Regions from separate parts of the Arthrobacter sp. TJ-236 genome, predicted to be linked through region 2. Evidence: predicted binding sites of a transcription regulator. Region 2 holds the regulator's gene; the other holds the start of a gene.
What was found. Region 2 encodes HspR, which represses chaperone genes until heat shock. Its sites were predicted from a motif close to AAGTTGAGTCNNNNNGACTCAACTT; they were not measured.

Region 1: a site for HspR is predicted at 2,744-2,768, ahead of AC4D16_RS12770 (Hsp20/alpha crystallin family protein). Genes of this name have one in related genera too.

Annotation. Positions count from the first base shown of each region.
Region 1 is NZ_JBZCNI010000003.1:117,864-122,266, forward strand. It holds gene AC4D16_RS12750 (Dps family protein) at 1-164, opposite strand, end outside; gene AC4D16_RS12755 (SRPBCC family protein) at 372-917, shown strand; gene AC4D16_RS12760 (hypothetical protein) at 997-1,218, opposite strand; gene AC4D16_RS12765 (SDR family oxidoreductase) at 1,320-2,117, opposite strand; gene AC4D16_RS12770 (Hsp20/alpha crystallin family protein) at 2,221-2,685, opposite strand; tRNA gene AC4D16_RS12775 (tRNA-Val) at 2,903-2,976, opposite strand; gene AC4D16_RS12780 (DUF2630 family protein) at 3,111-3,362, shown strand; gene AC4D16_RS12785 (haloacid dehalogenase type II) at 3,362-4,030, shown strand; gene AC4D16_RS12790 (TrkH family potassium uptake protein) at 4,199-4,403, shown strand, end outside.
Region 2 is NZ_JBZCNI010000001.1:1,570,701-1,575,103, forward strand. It holds gene AC4D16_RS07365 (SDR family NAD(P)-dependent oxidoreductase) at 1-383, opposite strand, end outside; gene AC4D16_RS07370 (PspA/IM30 family protein) at 443-1,132, opposite strand; gene AC4D16_RS07375 (hypothetical protein) at 1,179-1,745, opposite strand; gene AC4D16_RS07380 (heat shock protein transcriptional repressor HspR) at 1,822-2,271, opposite strand; gene AC4D16_RS07385 (DnaJ C-terminal domain-containing protein) at 2,322-3,317, opposite strand; gene AC4D16_RS07390 (nucleotide exchange factor GrpE) at 3,497-4,153, opposite strand; gene dnaK (molecular chaperone DnaK) at 4,156-4,403, opposite strand, start outside.

The DNA of each region.
Region 1 (4,403 bases), on a different contig from region 2:
GCGAAGGCACGGGCGTCGTCGATGATCTCGTCCAGCTGCAGGTGCATGTCCCGGAAGTTCTTGCCGACCACGTTCCAGTGGGCCTGCTTGCCCTGCAGGTGGAGTTCGATGAGATCGACCAGGACGGCCTGCATGTTGTCCGTGAGGGTGGGTGAAGCCTTCATGAATCCTCCAGTGCTAGAGAAAAATACGCCGCCCGGCCGAGCACATGACGTACCGATCAGACCCGGGTGACCTTCTTTCACCCTAGACCCGTGCGTTGGCCAAATCCAACCGGTTCGGCCTACGCTAAGGGAACTTACGGTTTCGGTCACAATGCTGTTGAAGAACGGCGTCGTGGCGCTTCCGGAGTCTCTACGAAGGAGAATCTTTTGGCTTCAGTTCAGGAATCGATCGACGTAGCAGTACCGGTCACCACGGCCTACAACCAGTGGACGCAGTTCGAGAGTTTCCCGCAGTTCATGGGCGGAGTGGACTCCATCACCCAGACATCGGACACCCACACGCACTGGGTGACCAGCATCGGAGGCGTCAAGCGCGAGTTCGACGCCGAGATCACCGAGCAGCACCCCGACGAGCGCGTCGCATGGAAGAGCACGGACGGCGAATCCCATGCGGGAGTCGTCACGTTCCACCGTCTCGACGACAACCTCACGCGGCTCATGGTGCAGATCGACTGGCACCCGGAGACCTTCACGGAGAAGATCGGGGCCGTCGTGAATGCCGACACCGCCCAGGTGAAGGGTGACCTCAAGCGGTTCAAGGACTTCATCGAGAAGAGCGGCGGTGAGACGGGTGCCTGGCGCGGCAACGTGGAGGCCCCGCCGACCGGCGGTTCCGGCGGATCGCCGGCGAACGGCTCGCTGCCCGACGCATCGACGAACGACCCGGATTCGGGTGGGCCCCGCATCAGCTGATGCGTTTTTCATGACGAAGGGCGGGTCCCCTCGAGGGATCCGCCCTTCGTCATGTCGGGGCTCGTGCAGGGGCCCCGGCTCAGCCCCGGTGCACCCGGTATCCGTCGGCGCGGTGCACCAGGCGCCGCCCACCGCCGTCGTTGAGGTGGATCCACAGCACGGAGGCGTCGTCGCTGCGCATGTCCAGCACCCCGCGGAGGTGCGTGCCGGCGGGATGCTGGAGCGTGATGCGCTCGCCCCGGCGGAAGCCGGACCAGTCCTGCTGGTCTGTATCGGTGGAAGTGGTGTGTGGAGCATCCATGGCGGGCCTTTCGAAGCAGCTGGAAGCGCCACGGTATCGGGACGGACTGAACGCCACGTGAACGGCTGCTGAAAGTTGTGCCCGATGTCACACCGGAGGGGTCAGAGCGTCCGCCAGTCGTTGCTCGTGAGGTGCGAGCCGGCCTGCGGCCCCATCAGGAGCATCCCGCCGTCCACGACGAACGAGGCGCCGTTGACGTAGCTCGATGCTCCGGAGGCGAGGAAGGCGACGACGTCCGCGATCTCCTCGGGCGCACCGGGCCGGCCGAGCGGGATGCCCGGGCGTTCCATGGTGTGCGGGTCCTGGTCGGCGGAATCGTTCATGGGCGTGTTGATCTCGCCCGGCAGGACGGCGTTAGCGGTGATGCCGCGGTCCGCCAGCTCAAGGGCGATGGTGCGGATGAGGCCGCCCAGGCCGTGCTTCGAGGCGTCGTAAGCGGCGGACCCCACACGCGGCTGCTCCTGGTGCACGCTCGTCACCGCGATGATCCGGCCGCCCCGGCCGCCGTCGATCATGTGGCGGGCTGCCCGCTGGATGCACACGAAGGCGCCGTCGAGGTTGGCGCCGAGGGTTCCGCGCCACGTGTCCCAATCCGTCTCCATGAACAGCGTGCCGCCGTTGACGCCGGCGTTGTTGACGAAGACGTCCAGCCCGCCGAGCTCCCGGGCCAGCTGATCCACCACGTCACCGCAGGCGGGTGCGTCCGTGGTGTCGAGCCGCGCGACGGCGGCCCGCACGCCCTTCTCGCGGACGAGGCGCGCGGTCTCCTCCGCGCCCTCCTGGTCGGAGTGCCAGGTCACCCCCACGTTGCAGCCCGCTGCTGCGAGGGCGACGGCGGTGGCGCGGCCGATGCCGGAATCGGAACCGGTGACGATGGCTGAGGTGGGTGTGAAGTCCATGCCTTCATCCTTGGCGTCCGGCCCCCGACGTCGCAAGCCTTTTCCGGGGCCGGACGCAGCAGTACCCCCGGACGGGCGTCCGGGGGTACTGACGGGGTGGGGACTACGCCTCGACGGAGTGCTGCTGGGTCCCAGCGGGGGACTCGACGGTCGCGGTCTCGATGGGAGTGGAGGACTCCCCGCTCACGACCTCGATCTTGCGGGGCCTGGCTCGCTCGCTGACGGGGATGGTGACGCTGAGGACACCGTTTTCGTAGCGGGCCGAGATGCCTTCGGTGTCCACGCCCTGCCCGAGGTTGAGCTGGCGCAGGAACGAGCCGCTCTCGCGCTCGCGGGTCAGCCACTTCACGCCCTCCGCCCCGCGCAGGGTGCGCTCGGCGCGGATGGTCAGGAGCTGGCCGTCGACGTCGATGTCCACGGATCCGGGATCGATACCCGGGAGGTCGGCCGACAGGACGTAGTGGTCCTTCTCGCGGTAGAGGTCCATCGGCATGAGACGCAGCCCGGGACGGGGATCGAGGAGAGCGCCGGCGACGCGGTCAAGCTCACGGAACGGATCGAATTTCATGGCCACGGGAAACAACTCCTTCACAGGTTCCGCACGGTGTGCGGTAGTCGGTTCTTCGAGGTTGAGCGACCTCCGCTCAACTACGAAGATATTAGCACTCCCTATGGCCGACTGCTAAGAGATTTCCTGTTCACCGTCGACGAACACATCAGACGCAGGAAGGCCCGTACCGACGTGCGGTACGGGCCTTCCTGATGCTGTTCCCAGCAGGTGTTCGTGCCTGCGCGGGGCCTCGATCCCCGGGCCTTCCGCGTGTGAAGCGGATGCTCTACCAGACTGAGCTACACAGGCGGGTTGTTCCTGAACAGCTTAGGGCATCTCACCGGCCCGCCAAATTCGGGCGGGCCGACGCCGCTCCTAGCCAGCCTGGAAGGGCATCAGTAGCCTGAGCAGTAAGCCAGCTGACGACGACGAAGGACGGCACCATGGACGAGCACGACATCCTGCAGCGCATCCAGGCACTGGTGCAGGAGGAACACGACCTCCGCGACCAGCCCCAGGACGCGGGCGACGGCGAGGCCCACCAGGATCACGCCGTACGGCTCAAGAAGCTGGAGGAGGATCTCGACCAGTGCTGGGACCTGCTCCGCCAGCGCCGAGCCAAGGCCGACGCCGGAGAGAACCCCGCGGACGCCGGCGCCCGGCCCATCAGCCAGGTGGAGGGGTACCGCCAGTAGTGGCACCTCCCCTGATCCTCCTCGACGTCAACGAGACGCTCTCGGACATGGGCCGCATGGCGCAGCACGTCGAGGAGATCGGGGCGCCGCCCCACCTGGCGGCGCACTGGTTCTCCGCGGTGCTCCGCGACGGCTTCGCCCTGACCGTCCTCGGTGACAACCCGGCCTTCCGCACGGTGGCCGAGGGCGCACTCCGGTCCGTCCTCGCGGACCAGCCCCTCAACCGCGGGCTCGACGACGCCGTCGCGCACGTCCTCGACGCGCTGCAGGCGCTCCCGCCGCACGACGACGTCGCCGACGGCATCCGCGACCTCGCGCAGGCCGGCCACGAGGTGGTGGCACTGACGAACGGCGCGGCCGCGACGGCGTCGGGCCTTCTCGAGCGGGCGGGCGTCCGCGACCTGGTGTCCGCCGTCCTGTCCGTCGAGGACGCCCCTCTCTGGAAGCCCGCACCCGAGGCGTACGCGTACGCGCTGGGGGAACGGGGGCGGGACGCGGACGACGCCGTGCTCGTCGCGGTGCATCCGTGGGACGTCGACGGCGCCTCCCGTGCCGGTCTCCGTACTGTCTGGCTCAACCGTGGCGGAGCGCCCTACCCGCCGGCCATGACGCGGCCCGACCACGAGGTCGCACGGCTCACCGACGTGGCCGGAGCCCTCCGGGCCTGACGCCCCGTCCTGCGCGTCCGCGGGGACGAAGCCGACGGCCCACAGCATCAAGAAGCCGTAAAGACACCCTCCGGGGCCGCGCCGCTCGGGTTGAATGGCCTCTGGCCCGGGGCCCCTCCCGTGATGCCGCCACAGCGTCATCCCACCGCCGGAGGTTCGAGCGTTCCCGTGAGGCCGAGCACAGACACCCCTCGGGAAGCGCAGGCCTCCGCCGTCGTCCGCGGGTTCCTCACGCGCTCCGCCGCCTGGGCCCGCCACCTGAGCCCCCGGCACCCGGCGCAGGTGATCGTCCTCGGGTTCGCCGCGGCCATCGCCGGCGGGACCGCGCTCCTGATGATCCCGACCGCGAAGGTGGGTGCCGGCAGCGCCACCC
Region 2 (4,403 bases):
TCCTTCGCGAGCTTCGGCGCGACCTCCCGCATGAGCCGCATGTAGCCGAGCAGGTTCACGAGCATGAGTTCATCGAGGGTGTCGTCGTCCACCTCGACGGCCGGGCCGAAGGCCACCACACCCGAGGCGAAGACGACGCCGTTCAGTTCCCGCCCGTACACGGCGGCCGCGATGTCAGCAGGGCCGGTGGGCTTGCCGAGATCGGCGGCGACCTGAGCGGTGACGGCGTCCCCGAGCTCCGAGGCGAGCGCGGTGAGCTTCTCCTCGGACCTGCCGGAGAGCGTGAGCTGCGCGCCCTGGGCGGCGAGTTGGCGGGAGAGCTCCGCTCCGAGCACTCCGGTTGCGCCGACGACCAGGACATGGGACCCGCTGAGCTCAGTCATGGGCCGAGTCTAACAACGGCGACCGACGCCCCACGGGCCACTGGCGACAACCGAGGACGCTACGGGCGGCCGCCGCCGTGCCGCCGCTTGAGCTCCTCGAGCTCCTGCTGCGCGGCGACCTCCGCCTCCAGTTCCTCGAAGGCCTGTTCCAGCCGGGGCGAGGAGGGGTCGGACCAGGAGAGTTCCTCGCGACCCCGGGCCTGGGCCTCGAAGCGGCGCACCTCGAGTTCGGCGTTGCGACGGGCCGCATCGATGGCCGCCGACTCCCGCGAGGACGCGCCGAGCGCCTCGTGGACGCCTCTCGTCGCCTCCGCCGCGGCCCGCCGGGCCAGGAGGGCGTCGTACTCCATCGCGTTGCGCTGCAGGCGCTCCTCGAGCCGCCGGACGTCGTCCTGCACCCTCCGCGACTGGTGCTCGGCCTCGGCCAGCTGGGAGGTGAGGGCCTCCAGCCGCTTCCGTGCGGAGATCGACTCCCGGATGGCAGCGCGCGCAGCGTCGTCGTCGCCGCGCTGCACGGCCGCCTCGGCCGCCCGCTCGACCCGGTGGAGGTAGAGGGCGGCCTCGTTGGCCGAGAGGCCGATGCGGTGATGGTGGGCGGCGAGGTCGGCGGCGCCGCGGCGGGCCTGGTCGAGGAGCGCGTGCTGGGACCGCTGGGCCTCCTCGGCCTGCACGCGCGGGTTCTTCTTCGCGTCCGCGGCGGCCGTGCGGTTCGCCGTGACGATGCGCTGGATGCGACGCCTGATGGTCACGCTCTACCCCCGAAGCCGTTGGATCACTGGTACCGAGACCAACAGTTCACCAGGCCTGGCGGTTCCCGTAGGTGTCACGCCAGGTGCTCATCGCCGAGATCTCGGTGCGCAGCCGCGCGGTGGCCTGCTCGAGCTGCAGCGTGTCCATCGAGCGGGAGGTCGCCAGGAGGGAGCGCCGGAGATCGGCGGAGAGTTCGTCGAGTGCCCGCGCCTGCGCCGAGAGGTCCCGGGTCCACTCCTGCTTGAGCGCGCGGTTGGGCTCGCGGTCCGCCGCCTTCAGAAGGGTCTCGAGGGACGCTGCGGCGCGGTCGATCTCCGCGGCCGCGCGCGGGAGGTCACCCACGGGGCGGTGCTGTGCCGCAGCTTCCTCGAGGGCGAGATGCGTGGCTCGGGAGGATCGCGTGAGGTTGCTGATCAGGCGGGCGGGTTCCCGCGTCAGGGGATCGGGCGCGTAGGCGCGCGCGGCGAGCATCCCGCGGTCCCGCGTGCGCTCGATGATCCGGGAGCGCTTGACCTTCCGGACCACGAGCCAGCCGGCCACGCCCGTTCCGGCGCCCAGCGTCGCGAGGATCCCGGCGCCGACCGCCAACGCCGCGATGATCGGCTCAAGCATCAGGACCTCCCGGTTCGACGTGCATGGTTCCAGTCTCCTCGCCCGCCCCGACGATTACCACCCGGCGACCACCCGACTACCACCCGACGGCGTCGGAGGACGACCGCGCGCGCTCCGGATCGGGCCGCCAGACCACGAGAGCCTGACTGCGCGGGCGCGGCCGCTGACCGCGTGCCAGCGTGACGACGTCGCCCGCGAGGCCCGCGGCGAAGATCCTGCTCGATTCCGACCGACCACGCTGCGCGGAGAGTTCGGAGGACAGCTCCGACACGCGCGCCTGCAGGGCGGCCACCTTGTTCTCGAGCTCGAGGATGCGTCGGATCCCCTCGAGGGAGACGCCCTCCTGGGACAGCCGCTGGATCTCCCGTAGCGTGCCGACGTCCTTCTGCGAGTAGCGCCTCGCCCTGCCGGGCGCCCGGCTAGGGATGACGAGCCCCAGGCGGTCGTACTGACGCAGGGTCTGGGGGTGCATGTCGGCGAGCTCCGCGGCCACGGAGATGACGTAGACGGGCATCGTGTAGTCCATCGGTGGCGTCCTTCCGTGCCGGTCCTCCCGGCGTTCGGTCGAATGTACTGTTACAGCCGCGCCTTCGCGGCAAGGCCGGCGCGGGGGTCGGCGTCCTTCGTGGCGTCCCTGAAGGCCTCGACGGCGGCCTCGGCCTCCTTGGACAGGTTCTGCGGCACCACCACCTCGACCGTGACCAGTAGATCCCCCGTGGCCTTGGAGGTCTTGACGCCCCTGCCCTTGAGGCGGAGCGTCCGGCCCGACGGCGTCCCCGCGGGAATGCGCATCCTCACCAGCTCGCCGGAGAGTGTCGGCACCTCGATCTCCGCACCGAGGGCGGCTTCCGGGAAGGTGACCGGGACGGTGATGCGGATGGTGTCGCCGTCGCGCTTGAAGAGCGGGTGATCCTTCACGGACACCGCGACCATGAGGTCTCCCGGGCCCGCCTGCCCGGGCTGACCCTTGCCCTTCACGCGGACCTTCTGCCCGTCGCGGATGCCCGCGGGGATGCGCACGTCGATCTGCTCGCCCGAGGGCTCACGCAGGCCGATGGTGGTGCCGTTGATGGCGCCCGCGAAGGAGATGGACGTGGTGGCCGTGCGGTCGGCGCCCTTCTGCGGACGTGGCTGCTGGAAGCCGCCGGGGAAGGTGCTGCCGCCCATGCCGCCGCCGCCGAAGAGGTCCGCGAACTCCGGCGGGAGGTTGCTGTTGGAGAAGCCGGTCCGCTGGCGCGGCCCCGCACCCTGGCCGAAGAGGTTCCCGAAGATGTCCTCGAAGCCCGCGCCGCCGCCGGCGCCAGCGCCCGGGCCCCCGGCGGAGAAGCGCGCGCCGCCGCCCATCGCACGGATGGCGTCGTACTGCTGGCGCTGCTCGGCATCGGACAGCACCGAGTACGCCTCCGACACGTCCTTGAACATCCGCTCGGACCCGGCATCCCCCTGGTTCTGATCAGGGTGATGCTGGCGTGCGAGCTTGCGGTACGCCTTCTTGATGTCGGCGTCGGACGCATCCTTGGAGACACCCAGGATCTTGTAGAAATCCTTGTCGACCCAATCCTGACTAGCCAATCGGAGTCTCCTTTCCTAGGAAGAACAATGAAGTACGGCGGGTCAAAAGCCATTTGAGGGCCCCTTAACCCGGGAGAGCCGGGCGGAGCACCGAGGAAGGCGGCTTTAATATTTCCCAGCGAGCTCTGCGAGTCGGGAAATTTCGTTGCCGCCGTTCGGTGTCCGCCCGGCGATGCAATCTACTCGGGTACTGCGACGATCACCTGCGCGGCCCGGAGGACGCGCTCCCCCTTGCGGTAGCCCGCCCGGAGAATCTGGCTGACACTGTCCGTCTGCACCTCGGCGCTCGGCTGCTGGATGAGGGCCTCATGGATGTTCGGGTCGAACTCCACCCCCACCTCGTCGATCCGCGTCAACTCGTACGTCCTGAGCACGTTCTCGAGCTTCCCCGCGATCGCCGCGAACGGGCCCTCGGCGAGATCGCCGTGCTGACGCGCGGCATCGATGTCGTCGAGGACGGGCATCAGCGTGGTGATGACCCCGATGACCGCCTGGTCCCGTGCGACGTCGCGGTCACGCTCGACGCGGCGCCGGTAGTTCACGTACTCGGCCTGCAGCCGGAGCAGATCGTTGCGGAGTTCCGCGACCACGTCCACCGCCGGGTTGCTCTCGCCGCCGGCCTCGTTGAGGATCGCCTCGGCCTGGGCCAGGGCGTCCCCCTCCGACGCGTCGGCCGCGGGAGCGGCCGGGCCGCCGGCCGCGGGATCCCCCGCAGCCGGCTCACCGGCGTCGTCCTGCTGCCCACGGACCTCACCGGTCTCGGGATCGATCTTCCGGTTGTCGCGGAAGTTCACCGGTTCCGCCTGGTGCTCTTCGTCGTTTCCGTGGTGCGGCATGGCTACTTCTTCTCGTTGGTGTCGTCGTCGACCACCTCGGCGTCGACGATGTCCTCGTCGGCGCTCGCGGAGGCGGACTGGTCATCAGCGGGGGCGCCACCGGCCTGCGAGGCGTCCTGCTGCGCGGAGGCGTAGATGGCCTCGCCGAGCTTGGACTGGGATGCCTGCAGCTTGTCGAACGCGGTCTTCACCTCGTCGTCGTTGTCCTGGCCCTCGAGCGCCTTCTTGAGGGCGTCGACGTCGGCCTGGA